Regions from separate parts of the Acutalibacter muris genome, predicted to be linked through region 2. Evidence: predicted binding sites of a transcription regulator. Region 2 holds the regulator's gene; the other holds the start of a gene.
What was found. The regulator HrcA, encoded in region 2, represses chaperone genes, less so after heat shock. The targets are predictions, from matches to a motif close to TGTTAGCACTCNNNNNNNNNGAGTGCTAACA.
Positions count from the first base shown of each region.

Region 1: a site for HrcA is predicted at 5,766-5,796, ahead of ADH66_RS13985 (co-chaperone GroES). Genes of this name have one in related genera too.

Region 1 is NZ_CP021422.1:2,763,704-2,770,831, reverse strand. Features, by position in the region: gene ADH66_RS14015 (adenylosuccinate synthase) at 1-944, shown strand, start outside; gene glmS (glutamine--fructose-6-phosphate transaminase (isomerizing)) at 1,010-2,839, shown strand; gene ADH66_RS14005 (HAD-IIA family hydrolase) at 2,863-3,666, shown strand; gene spoVAE (stage V sporulation protein AE) at 3,693-4,049, shown strand; gene ADH66_RS13995 (aldo/keto reductase) at 4,105-5,022, opposite strand; gene ADH66_RS20445 (hypothetical protein) at 5,037-5,186, opposite strand; gene rpsT (30S ribosomal protein S20) at 5,331-5,591, opposite strand; gene ADH66_RS13985 (co-chaperone GroES) at 5,892-6,176, shown strand; gene groL (chaperonin GroEL) at 6,317-7,128, shown strand, end outside.
Region 2 is NZ_CP021422.1:1,749,803-1,756,930, forward strand. Features, by position in the region: gene ADH66_RS08830 (GNAT family N-acetyltransferase) at 1-720, opposite strand, end outside; gene ADH66_RS08835 (cupin domain-containing protein) at 725-1,105, opposite strand; gene prmA (50S ribosomal protein L11 methyltransferase) at 1,111-2,040, opposite strand; gene ADH66_RS19990 (oligosaccharide flippase family protein) at 2,167-3,693, shown strand; gene hrcA (heat-inducible transcriptional repressor HrcA) at 3,904-4,929, shown strand; gene ADH66_RS08860 (nucleotide exchange factor GrpE) at 4,976-5,491, shown strand; gene dnaK (molecular chaperone DnaK) at 5,561-7,128, shown strand, end outside.

The sequences.
Region 1 (7,128 bases), 1.0 Mb from region 2:
GCCTTGAGGAGGCCCGGCTTGCCGACAAGGCCTACGGCTCCACGAAGTCCGGCATAGCCCCCTTCTACTCGGATAAGTACGCGAAGATAGGCTTTCAGATAAGCGACCTCTTTGACGATAAGGACGCTATATACGAGCGCATAGACCATGTGCTGGGGCTTAAAAACGTGCTCTATCGTGAACTCTACCATAAGGAGCCCCTCAATAGGGACGATATCTATAATAAGCTCATGGAGTATAAGGAGATAGTGGCCCCATACGTGGCGGACACCACCACCCTTCTGTATAACGCCGTAAAAGAGGGCAAGACCATACTACTGGAGGGCCAGCTGGGCTCCCTGCGGGACCCGGACATGGGCATATACCCCATGACCACCTCCTCGTCACCCCTGGCGGGCTTCGGAGCGGTGGGCGCGGGCGGAATACCCCCCTACGCCATTGAAAAGATATACTGCGTGGTAAAGGCATATTCCAGCGCCGTGGGCGCGGGGGAATTCGTCTCCGAGATCTTCGGGGACGAGGCCGAGGAGCTCAGAAAGCGCGGCGGCGACAAGGGTGAGTACGGCGCCACCACAGGCCGCCCCCGGCAGGTGGGCTGGCTGGACTTAGTGGCCGCCCGGTACGGCTGCAGGGTCCAGGGGGCCACGGACGTGGCCCTGACGGTGCTGGACGCTTTAGGGTATCTTGACGAGATACCCGTCTGCGTGGCCTATGAGCTGGACGGAGAGCGCATAGACAGCTTCCCGCCCACGGCGAAGCTCAAGCGCTGCAAGCCCATATTGGAGAAGCTGCCCGGGTGGAGGTGCGACATAAAGGGAATAAAGAGGTACGAGGACCTGCCGGAGAACGCAAAAAGATACGTGGAGTTTGCGGAAAAGCACCTGGGGGTGCCGGTCACTATGGTGTCCAACGGACCTGCCAGAGAGGATATTATGTACAGGTAAGGCTAGAGAAAAAGGGAAAACAGTCTGGTTCCGGGCTGTTTTCCTGATTTTAGGGAGGAATTATTATGTGTGGAATCGTAGGTTATATTGGCGGCGAACAGGCCGCGCCTGTGCTCTTGGAAGGGCTCTCAAAGCTGGAGTACCGGGGGTACGACTCGGCGGGGGTGGCGGTCTATAACGAGAGCGGTATGCACGTGGTGAAGTCCAAGGGGCGGCTGGCGGTGCTGGAGGGCATACTGGACAAGGGGGAGAAGCTGCCCGGCACCGTGGGCATCGGGCATACCCGCTGGGCCACCCACGGCGCGCCCTCTGACGTGAACTCCCATCCACAGGTCAGCGACGGCGGGCTCTTTGCCGTGGTCCATAACGGCATAATCGAGAACTATATGCAGTTGAAGGAGCACCTTATGCGCCGGGGGGTGGAGTTCGTCTCCGACACGGACACCGAGGTGGTGGCCCAGATGCTGGAGCACTACTATCGGGGCGACGTGCTGGCGGCCATACGCCAGGTGACCCAAAGGGTAGAGGGCAGCTATGCCCTGGGCATAATCTGCGCGGACTGCCCGGAGAAGGTCTTCGCCGTCAGGAAGGACAGCCCGCTGATAGTGGGGCTCTCGGAGGGCCAGAACTTTATCGCTTCGGACGTGACGGCGATACTGGCCCATACCAGGGAGATAGTGCGCCTTCGCGACAGGGAGATAGCCGTGCTCACCCGAGAGGGGGCGGAGTTTTACGACGAGGAGCTGGAGCCCCTTGAGAAGCCCGCCGAGACCATTGAATGGGACGTGGCCGCGGCGGAGAAGGGCGGCTATGAGCACTTCATGATGAAGGAGATCTGCGAACAGCCCGAGGCCCTCCTAAAGACCATCTCCCCCAGGATAAAGAACGGACGGATAGTCCTGGACGATCTGAAGCTTACAAGGGCCGATATAGAGAAGATCAGCCGGGTATATATCGTGGCCTGCGGCACCTCGTACCATGTGGGGGCCGTGGCCAAGTACGCCTTTGAAAAGCTCCTGCGTATGCCCATAGAAACGGACGTGGCCTCTGAGTTCCGCTACCGGGACCCAATACTGGACGATAAGACACTGGTGATTATAATAAGCCAGTCCGGCGAGACCGCCGACACCCTGGCGGCCCTGAGAGAAGCCAGGCGGCAGGGGGCCCGCACCCTGGCCATTGTGAACGTGGTGGGCAGCACCATAGCAAATGAAGCGGACGACGTGCTCTACACCTGGGCGGGGCCGGAGATAGCCGTGGCCTCTACCAAGGCCTACAGCACCCAGCTGGCGGTGATATATCTTATCGCCCTGTATATGGCCCGGGAGCTGGGGACCCTGACGGAGCAGGAGCTTGAGGAGTACACCAAAGCTCTGGAGAAGCTGCCGGAGCTGGCTGAAGCGGCGCTGAGCGGCAGGGAGACCATACAGTATTTCGCCTCACAATACTTTAACGCCAAGGATATGTACTTTATCGGCCGCAACGTGGACTATGCCGCGTCTCTCGAGGCCTCTTTGAAGCTCAAGGAAATCTCCTATATCCACTCCGAGGCCTACACCGGCGGCGAGCTCAAGCACGGTCCCATCTCCCTTATTGAAGAAGGCACCCTGGTGATAGCCCTCTGCACCTGCGGGCGGCTGTTCGGGAAGATGGCGGCCAATATCCGGGAGGTAAAGGCCCGGGGGGCGGTGGTGCTGGGCCTTTGCACCGAGGAGTTCGCCGGGGAGATGAAGGGGGTGGCGGACTGGCAGTTCTGCGTGCCGAAGGTCCCGGACTTTATGCTGCCCTCTATGAGTATCCTGCCCCTACAGCTCTTTGCCTACTACGTGGCCTCCATGAAGGGCTGCGACATTGATAAGCCCAGGAACCTGGCAAAGTCTGTCACGGTAGAATAAGGAAACTGAAAGGGAAGGTCAAAATGAGAGGGCTGGTTGAGCGGCTTCAAAAGGTTAAACTGTTTGTTTTGGACATGGACGGCACCATATACCTTGGGGACCGGCTGTTCCCATATACTAAATCTTTCCTCGGGGCCGTGGAGGAGTCCGGGCGGGAATACTGCTTTTTTACCAATAACAGCTCCAAAAACCGGGGGGCATACCTTGAAAAGCTATGTAAGATGGGCATAATAATTTCCCCGGAGAAAATGCTGGTCTCGAACCAGGTGATAATAAAATGGCTAAAAGAGAAGCGCCCGGGCAGACGCGCCTATGTGGTGGGCACAGCGTCCCTTATCGAGGACTTCCGGCTGGCGGGCATAAAGCTCTCTGACGCGGCCCCGGACTATGTGGTGCTGGGCTTTGACACAAGCCTGACCTACGAGAAGATAAGCAAAGCCTGCCATTTTATCCGAAACGGCGCGGAGGTCTTCGGGGTGAACCCGGACCTTAACTGCCCGGTAGAGGGGGGCTTTATCCCGGACTGCGGGTCCATCGCCGCGCTGGTGAAGGCCTCGACGGGGGTGGGGTGCGAGTTCTTTGGCAAGCCCTCGAGACATACCCTTGACTATATATTGGGGCAGAGCGGGCACAGTGCACAGGAAATTGCGGTGGTGGGGGATAGGCTCTACACCGACGTCGCCGTGGCGGCGGGCACGCAGGTGACCTCTGTCCTGGTCATGAGCGGCGAGACCACCGAAGAGATGCTGGCAGGCTCTGACATAAAGCCGGACATAATCGCGGAAAACGTGGGAGAAATCGGGGAATATCTGCGCAAAAACGGGTGAAAATATTTGCAAAGGAGGGTGCTCCAATGGAATATTTCAACGCGTTTTGGGTGGGCGGGGCCATATGCCTTGTGGGCCAGCTGCTTATAGACCTGACAAAGCTGACCCCCGCCCGGATAATGGTCACATATGTTACGGCAGGCGTATTCTTGGGAGCGCTGGGGCTGTATGGCCCGGTGGTGGACTATGCCGGGGCCGGGGCCACGGTGCCCCTGTGCGGCTTCGGCTGGGCCCTGTCCGAGGGGGTGCGCAAGGCCGTGATAGAGCAGGGGTTCCTGGGGGTGTTCACCGGGGGCCTGACGGCCGGGGCCGCGGGGACCACGGCGGCGGTGTTTTTCGGGTATCTGGCCGCTCTGGTGGCGAAGCCCAGGGATAAGTCGTAAAGGAAAAGCCTCCGGGGGTGCCGGAGGCTTTTTAGTGTGCAAGAGCATAAGGCTTCTACGGCAGTTGGTTCCCCGCCGCCAGGTACAGCGCATACCAGTCCTCTCTGGACAGCTCCACGTCACAGGCAGTGCAGATATCCTTCAGCCGCTCCGGGTTTGTGCTGCCGGAGATAACCTGCATACCCGCCGGGTGACGCAGTATCCAGGCCGCAGCTAAAGCCTGTTCGCTGACATTATATTTCCCAGAGAGCTCCGAGAGCTGGGCGTTCAATTCCGGGAACTTCTCCTTCCCCAGGAAAACCCCCTCGAAAAAGCCGTACTGGAAGGGGGACCAGGCCTGTACGGTAAGCCCGTGCAGACGGCAGTAGTCCAGCACCTCGCCGTCCCGGTCGGGAGAGCCGGGGAATTTGGTGTTGGCGCAGAGGGCGTGGTCTATCATGCCTGTGTGCAGAAGGCCAAACTGCAGCTGATTCGCCACAAGCTTCTGTCTGAGCCCGGACTGCAAAAGGTCTATCTGCCGGGCGTTAAAGTTGCTGACCCCAAAGCGCTTTACCTTCCCGGCGGCCTCTAAGCGGTCGAAGGCTTCGCCCACCTCCTCGGGCTCCATAAGCGCGTCGGGGCGGTGCAGGAGGAGCACGTCAAGATAATCGGTGTTAAGCCGGCCGAGAATTTCGTCCACGCTCTTTAAGATATGCTCCTTTGAAAAGTCGTACATACCCTTTCTTATGCCGCACTTGCCCTGAAGCACCATCTGCCCCCGCAGGCCCGGCTCCTCTTTAAGCACACGCCCGAAGGCGGCTTCGCACTCGCCGCCGCCGTAGATGTCGGCATGGTCGAAGAAGTTCACACCGCAGTCCAGGGCCGTGTGTATGAACCGGGAGAGCTCCCCGTGGGAGAGGGCGGAAATGCGCATACAGCCAACGGCAACAGCGGAGACGTTAAGCCCCGCCTTGCCTAAATCAACATATTTCATAAATCCCCCCGGGGTTATTGGATGGAGCAGTCCAGATAGTGCTCCAGCTCCTCTTCATCCTTCTTATGGTCCAGGTACATCAGCAGGGCAGTGACCGAGGCCGCCACAGCGGCGATGGCCGTGATAAGGCCGATAAAAAGCGCGAGTTTGGTTCCCTTTTTCATTGAGCGGACACCTCCAAAAACGAGATATAAATAATTGCTATAACTACTATAATACCCAAACTTCGTGAAAAAGTCAAGGCGTTTTTGGGAAAAGGGCAAAGAAAAAAGGCCCGGTGCCCCGATGGGCCCCAAGCCTAGCTCCTTTTACGCCCCGGCGCGCAGCTTCTTATCCAGAGCGGCCTTTTTGTGGGCGGCGTTGTTCTTATGGAGAAGGCCCTTCGCGGCGGCCTGGTCAATCTTCTTGACGGCGGCGCGGACAGCGGCCTCCTTATCGCCGGCATTGCTGTCGATGGCGGCGTTGGCCTTCTTGATCTGCGTCTTCAGGGCGGAATTAAGGGCCTTGTTCTGCAGGGTCTTCGTGGCGATGACCTTCACGCGCTTCTTTGCGGATTTGATGTTTGGCAAGCGTAACACCTCCTTACCCATCCTTCATACTAACTGCTATGATAACACAATCTGTGGGAAAATGCAAGTGTTTTTTCAATATGGGGCGGGGCGGAGAAAATTATGAAAGAATTGTAAACTGTAAAAAAATGTGAAAAAGCCTCTTGACTTTTCCTGACCATGTGATTAGAATATAGTTAGCACTTGAAAAGGCTGAGTGCTAAAAGTTGGAACTGGCTGTTTCTATTTGGCCCCTTTGGGGCCGGATTAGCGCTTCCCCGGGGCGCGAAATAACCGGGGAGAAAGGATACGGTGTTTTTTATGAAGATCAAACCCCTTTTGGACAGAGTGCTTATCAAGACCGAGGACGCAGAGGAGACCACGAAGAGCGGCATAGTGCTGGCGGCCAAGAGCGTAGAGAAGCCCCAGATAGCCCGGGTCATCGCGGTGGGCCCCGGCGGCGAGGTGGACGGCAAGGAGATAAAGATGTACCTTAAAGAGGGCGACAGGGTCATCTCCGCCAAGTACAGCGGCACCGAGGTGAAGGTGGACGGCGAGGAGTACACCATCGTCAAGCAGAGCGACATCCTGGCGGTAGTGGAATAACCTGACGGCGAGCGAAAGGTAAAGTTTTCGTCCACCTTTTACAAAAGGTGGTGGGGGTCTCGGGGGCAAAGCCCCAAAGCCGCCGGAGGCCTTAAATGTGCTCAATAATATTATATAATAACAGAAGGGACAGATAGACTATGGCAAAGAAAATCGTATACGGAGAGGAAGCCCGCAAGGCGCTCTTAGAGGGCGTAAACCAGCTGGCGGACACCGTTAAAATTACCCTGGGCCCCAAGGGCCGCAACGTGGTGCTGGACAAAAAGTTCGGCGCTCCCCTTATCACCAACGACGGCGTGACCATCGCCAAGGAGATAGAGCTGGAGGATGCCTATGAGAACATGGGCGCCCAGCTGGTGAAGGAGGTCGCCACCAAGACCAACGATGTTGCCGGCGACGGCACCACCACCGCCACTCTGCTGGCCCAGGCTTTGGTGCGCGAGGGCATGAAGAACGTCACCGCCGGGGCCAACCCCATGGTGCTCCGCAAGGGCGTGCAGAAGGCCACCGACGCGGCCGTTGAGGCCATCGTGAAGAACAGCCAGAAGGTCAGCGGCACCAAGGACATCGCCAGGGTCGCCGCCGTGTCCTCCTCAAGCGACGAGATAGGCCAGCTTATCGCCGACGCTATGGAGAAGGTCACCGCCGACGGTGTTATCACCGTCGAGGAGTCCAAAACCGCCGATACCTACAGCGAGGTGGTCGAAGGCATGATGTTCGACCGTGGCTATGTTACCCCCTACATGGCCACCGACACCGACAAGATGGTGGCCGAGCTGGACGACCCCTATATCCTTATCACCGACAAGAAAATCTCCAACATCCAGGAGATACTGCCCCTTCTGGAGCAGATAGTCCAGGGCGGCAAGAAGCTGCTGATCATCGCCGAGGACATCGAGGGCGAGGCTCTGACCACCCTTATCCTGAACCGTCTGCGGGGCACCTTCGTGTG
Region 2 (7,128 bases):
ACGCCAAGCTATACTGCGCTCCAGCCATCGCTCAAAGCTCATATCCTTTGGGTCCAGACCGAAGGGGGTAACGTCTTTGTCAACTTCGATGAACTCACGCTGCATATTCTCAAGCTCTATACGGTCGGTATTCTCTGGCAGCTCCAGTGAAAACCCAGCTTCCTTTGCACGCATCGCCCAGTATTCCCAGGCGCGCATGGAGTAGCAGCACAGGTCGCGTTCCTCGCCGTTATAGATTACGCTGCCGGAACGCAGAGTGCCCTCGTACGTGAAGCCGGACTTCTCTATCACCCTGCGGGAACGCTGGTTTATGGTGTAGTGGTTGACGGTCAGCAGTCTCAGCTTCAGCGCTCGGAAGGCATAGTCTATAGCGGCGCGGACCGCCTCGGTCATGAGCCCCTGGCCCCAATAGTCCTTGCCAAGTACATATCCAAGGTTCCGACAACCCTTAACGTCTGGACGGCTGCCGTCAGGCTCAATGCCTATAGAACCGATTACCCTGCCGTTTTCTTTATTCTCAACAGCCAGCTTGATGTCATTTTCGTCAGTATTGTTTACCCACCTACTGAGTCTTTTCCGGGAATCCTCTATGCTCCCATGGGGCTCCCAGCCCGCCCAAGGGCCAACGTCTGGATCCTTGGCGTAATTGTAGAAATCCTGCAAATCCTCCATATGCCAGGTGCGTAATCGTATTCGGTCTGTTTCCAGCGCAATATTCATGGTTCTAGTCTCCTTCTTCGTTATTTTTATCTTGATAGGCATACCCAAAGTGTATGGGCGGAGCAGTAACTGACAGGTACACAAATTTCTCCTGTACGTCATTTTGCAGCCCATGGATATCCCCATCTCCGAAGCGGACCACATCTCCGGCGTTGAACTGCATCTCTGTGCCGCTTTCAAACAGCAGCTTGCCCGAGCCTTGTAGGGCGTACCATATCTGCTCCGAGCAATCATGGACGTGCCGGGGCTGACAGGCGCCTGGCTCCAAATGCACCTCTGTGATGGTGACCCGGGTGCTGGAGGAGTTATCTGGGTTCAGCAGCTGACGGGAAATCACACCGGGGTTGCTAAGTGAGGGCACAGCGCTTTTATGAATAAACTCCATTTTGCTTACCTTTCCTTCACTTTCAGTGCCATTGCCACCCAGCCTCGCTCCGTTTTCCGCTGTAGGACGGTGAACCTGCCCGCCAGCGCATCCAGTACATCCTGCTCCCTGGTGTCGATAATGCCGCTGATGATGTACACTCCATTGGGTGCAAGAAACTCCGGCACAGAGCAGCTCAGCTCGATTACGATATCGGCCACAATGTTCGCGGCTACCATCTGGTACTTCCCGGAGACCCTATCCGCGAGATTGCCGCAGATACCGATGAACTTTCCTTCAACGCCGTTGAGCCGGGCATTTTCGGCTGCGGTCTTTACCGCCAGAGGGTCTATATCCACACCAACAGCGGAGCCCGCGCCCAGCAGCAACGCGGCCACGGACAGTATGCCGCTGCCGCATCCCACGTCAAGGAAATCTGTTCCGGGGGTCAGGTACTCTTCGATAAGCTCCATACAGAGCCGTGTGGTTTCGTGGGTGCCAGTACCGAAGGCCAAGCCGGGCTCCAGGTTCAGCACGGCGCGGCCCATGTTGTCAAAGTCCTCCTCCCAGATGGGGCGTATAAGCAGCTTTTTGCCCACGGGTATAGGCTTAAAATATTTCTTCCAGTTGTTTAGCCAGTCGTCCATGGCGCAGTCCACCCGGTCGATGCTGTACTCGATACCGCAGGAGCTCAACCGCTCCTCAAGAAAAGAGATCGCTTCGGTGGGGTTGTCCTCGGGGCTAATATATATATGTATGATGGCCTTGGTGCGGTCCTTGGCAAGCAGCTCCTCGTCTATCAGGTCAATATGGGCTATTTCCAGGGCTTTTTCTTCTAAATCGGAGTAGTCCTCAATATAGATACCATGAGGCACCGTCATATTGGCAATGTCCCCGGCAAGGTCAGCCTTTGACGAGGGCACGCATATTTTTATCTCGGTCCAGTTTTCACTCATATGCTCAACTCTTTCCTGGTATATTTCCACCATTATCTTGATAGCCATTTTAAACCCCGCAGGTTTTTTTGTCAATATTTCTACGGAAATCTTTACCATTTTAACTGCTTTAGAAGGAGTGGCCCCATGACTAAGAAAAAATTTTTTCTCCAGGGAGCTTTGCTTACCCTAGTATCCCTATTCCTGCGCATCACCAATATGGGGTACCGCTCCTATCTGTCCCAGCAGATAGGAGCAAAGGGCATGGGGCTTTATCAGCTTATATTCTCCATATTCATGCTCACGGTGACCCTTTCCACCTCCGGCATAAGCCTGGCTGTGACAAGGATGGTAACCGCTGCGCTGGCAAAGGGCAGGGGAGAGACGGTGCGCTCCGTTGTGGCAAAGTGCTTTGGGTTCTGCCTGACCATCAGTGTCTGTATAGCGGTGGGCCTATTTTTAACCGCGGACTTTGCGGCGGGGATTTTTCTCGGGGATCCTACGGCCGCGCCTTGCCTGAGAATATTAGGGTTTGGGCTTCCATTTATGTCCATGTGCACCTGTATGAAGGGCTATTTTCTGGCCGTTGACGAATCGCTCTCAACCGCGGTTTCCGACGCTTTGGAGCAGATACTTACCATCGGCGCGACAGTGTTTTTCTTTTGGGAATTTGCCCCGCAGAGTATAGAGTCCGCGTGTCTGGCCGCTATGGCGGCATCGACCCTGGGCGAGGCGGTCTCCTTTGCAGTAAGCTGGTGCGCGTATAGGAGAAGTATCCGCAGACACACGCCCAAAAGAGGGGAAAAGAGCAGCGGCGTGCTTCGCAGTCTGGGGCATATTGCGCTGCCCTGTACACTCAGCTCCGCCGCAAGAAGCCTGCTGAATACTGGGGAGAACCTGCTGATACCACGGGAACTGCAAAAGTATGGCCTTGGCTACTCAGCCTCCTTGTCCCAGTATGGGCTTTTACAGGGTATGGCAATGCCAATGCTATACTTTCCGTCTTCATTTTTGACATCCTTTGCCTCACTGTTGATACCGAAGATTGCGAAGGAACGGGAGTTGAGCCATAAAAACGCGGTTGCATATATATCGGGGCGGGCCGTGCAGGCAGCTCTGGCCTTTGGAATGTTCTTTGCGGCGCTTTTTATGGCTTTCGGAGACAGCTGGGGCCAGGCGTTTTACAAAAGCGATAGTGCTGGCCAGTACCTTCGGATACTAGCTCCACTGGTTCCCTTGACATATTTGGATGTAGTGGTTGACAATCTCCTAAAAGGTCTGGACGAACAATTCAATTCCATGAAATATAACTTTACAGATTCACTGATACGCGTTATACTGGTATTATGTTTTTTGCGCTTTTTCGGAATGGAGAGTTATGTATGTATACTATTTTTCAGCACGATTTTTAACGCATCCTTGAGCCTGCACCGGTTAATGAAGGTAAGCCATCTGCACATTTCCGTAGTTCAGCATATTCTGCTTCCAATGTTCTGTGCGGTTCTGGCAGTAGGTTTGAGCAGATTGCTATTAGTAAATTTAGTTATATCCAACAGATTCTTGCAGGTCTTTATTCAAACAGTCACGGCCGGAGCCCTATTTGCCGTGAGCTATTTGGGGATAGGACAATGGGTAATGCAGGTTAAAACATCAGCGCTGCAAACAGAGAAATAAGTATCACGCCGTAGGCAGGGGAAAGGGCATTCTCCTTCCTACGGCAAATTTTTTGAAAATTCTGGTAATTCATAAACAATTTACAAATTACTGTCTTGACTTTTTCTGACCATCGTGGTACATTATAGATACAGTTTAGCACTCGATAATAATGAGTGCTAAATGCGGCAGGAGAACTAAGCGAGGCCCAACAGAAGGGAGGGCTGTCAAGTGGAACTTACCCTGCGGAAAGAAAAGATATTGAGCTCGGTAGTCACGGAATTTCTCAAGAGTGGAGAGCCGGTTGGAAGCAAAGTTATCGCCGAGGAGATAGGCGTTTCTTCGGCCACCGTTCGTAACGAAATGTCCGGCCTAACTGAAATGGGGCTTTTGGAGCAGCCGCACACTTCGGCGGGCCGTGTGCCTTCTCAGAAGGGATACCGGGAATTTGTGGACCGGCTGATGGAGGTGCCTTCGCTGACCCCGGAGGAAAAGCGGCTGATAGATGCGAAGCTGGCGCCGGTATTGTACGATACGGAGCAGTTGTTGGTGCGCACTGTTGAGCTGGCGGCTTCTATAAGCAGATGTGCGGCGGCTGTCACCACTCCAGGTGGTGCAGGAGCTAGGGTCAGGGCGATACAGCTGGTGCAGACCAGCCGGCGCACGGCTATGCTGCTGATGATGAGCTCAACAGGAACTATGAAGAATCGCATATTTCGATGTGATTATGATTTGACCACAGATATTCTCCGTGTGTTCTTCAGAGCGTTCAACGAAAGGATTGCTGGTAAAAAGGTTTCTGACATTACCCCAGCGTTTTTGCAGAGTCTCGGAGCGTCTCTTGGTGAAATGTACGCTCTAGTGGGCGCACCGTTGAGAGCGCTGCTGGAGGCGGCCCATGACACCGCGCGTACTGAGATGCTGCTTGGGGGACAGATGAATCTGCTTTTTTACCCGGAGATTGAGCCCAGAAACGCCAGGAATATTCTGGGTCTGCTGGAAAATAAAGAGGAATTCTCTATGCTTTTGCGGCAGAAGCCGGGCAAAGTGACCACTATGATAGGCCGAGAGTGCGGACGGCCAGAACTGGATACAGTGTCTATGATGGTATCGCGCTATACTATAGACAGACAGGACGCCGGGGCGGTTGCGGTGGTTGGACCGGTACGCATGGACTATCCACGGCTCACCGCTGTGCTGGAATATCTGACAGATACGCTCAGCGCCCAGCTGACACAGCTGACAGGAGATAATTAGGGAGCGTATATACAATAACAAAATAGCAGGAAAGGAGCTGCTCAACATGAAGGATAAAGAAGAAAAGAAACCGCCAGAAGCTGAGGCCCCGCCAGAGATCGAGGAAATGTCCAGGCTGGAGGAAGAACTTAAAAAGCTGCGCCAAGAGCTGGACGAGCATAAACAGCAATATCTCCGTGTACTTGCGGAATACGACAACTTCCGCAAACGCACGGCAAACGAGAAAAGCGCTATATATAATAACGCGGTCTCTGATACGGTCCAGGCCATACTGCCAATAGCGGACAATATCGGGCTGGCGCTGAGCCAGGAAAAGGCTTCCGCTGAGGATATGCGAAAGGGTATTGAGATGATACAGACCCAGATCGATGCCGCCTTTGAAAAGCTGGGTATCGCCACAGTGGGGGAAACGGGGGAGACCTTTGACCCCAATCTGTGCAACGCCATAGCCCATATCGAGGACGAGAGCCTTGAGGAAAACGTCATATCCCAGGTATATCAAAAGGGCTATATGCTGGGCGACCGGGTGGTGCGCCACGCCGTGGTGCAGGTGGCAAACTAGAACTGTTACAGCCGTGGGAGCACGGTAACCATATGAATCTAAAAAACTATTAAAGAGAGGTAATTTATTATGGCAAAGACGATCGGCATTGACTTAGGTACTACAAATTCCTGTGTAGCGGTTATTGAAGGCGGCGAGCCAGTGGTTATCGCCAACGCAGAAGGCGCGCGCACTACGCCGTCTGTGGTGGCGTTTAGCAAAACCGGCGAGCGAATGGTGGGCCAGGTGGCAAAGCGCCAGGCTATCACGAACCCCGACCGCACTATTTCCTCTATCAAACGTGAAATGGGCACTGCGTATAAGGTGGGTATTGACGGCAAGAACTACACCCCCCAGGAAATAAGCGCCATGGTCCTTCAGAAGCTGAAGGCCGACGCGGAGGCATATCTGGGCGAGACCGTCACCAGCGCGGTTATCACCGTACCCGCTTATTTTACCGACGCCCAGCGCCAGGCCACAAAGGATGCTGGCAAGATAGCCGGTCTGGAGGTCAAGCGTATTATTAACGAGCCGACGGCTGCGGCTCTGTCCTATGGCGTGGATAAGGATAACGACCAGAAGGTTATGGTGTATGACCTGGGCGGTGGCACCTTTGACGTGTCCATCATTGAGATGGGCGACGGAGTACAGGAGGTCCTTGCCACAGCGGGTAATAACCGTTTGGGCGGCGATGACTTTGACCAGCGCGTTATAAACTGGATGGTAGACAGCTTCAGGGTGGAGCAGGGCGTGGACCTGACCGTTGACAAGATGGCCATGCAGCGCATTAAGGAGGCCGCAGAGAAGGCGAAGATCGACCTGTCCGGCGTAACCACCTCAACTATAAGTCTGCCTTATATTACTGCGGACGCAAGCGGCCCAAAGCACCTGGAGATGACTCTGACCAGAGCTAAGTTCAACGAGCTGACCTCTGATCTGGTGGAGAAGACCATGGGCCCTGTGCGCCAGGCGCTGCAGGACAGCGGCCTGTCTATTAATGATATCAGCAAGGTGCTGCTGGTAGGCGGCTCCTCCCGCATCCCGGCTGTCCAGGAGGCAGTTAAGAACTTTATCGGCAAGGACCCCTTCAAGGGAATAAATCCTGACGAGTGCGTGGCCATAGGCGCGGCCATTCAGGCCGGCGTGTTGGGCGGCGAGGTCCAGGGCCTGTTGCTGCTGGACGTTACTCCCCTGTCCCTGGGCGTTGAAACAATGGGCGGCGTTATGACAAAGATAATCGACCGCAACACAACTATCCCGACAAAGAAGAGCCAAATTTTCTCCACCGCTGCGGATGGTCAGACTCAGGTTGAGGTAAACGTCCTCCAGGGCGAGAGAGAATTTGCCAGGGACAATAAGCAGCTGGGCCTGTTTAAACTGGACGGCATTGCTCCGGCTCCCAGGGGCATTCCTCAGATTGAGGTCACCTTTGACATCGACGCGAACGGTATTGTCAACGTCTCGGCAAAAGACCTGGGCACAGGTAAGGAACAGCATATTACTATCAGCTCCAGCTCGAATATGAGCAAGGAGGACATTGATGCAGCTGTGAAGGCTGCCGAGCAGTTTGCCGAGGAGGATAAGAAACGCAGGGAAGAGGTCGATACAAAAAATAATGCCGAGAGCATGTGCTACTCTGCTGAAAAACTTATTTCCGA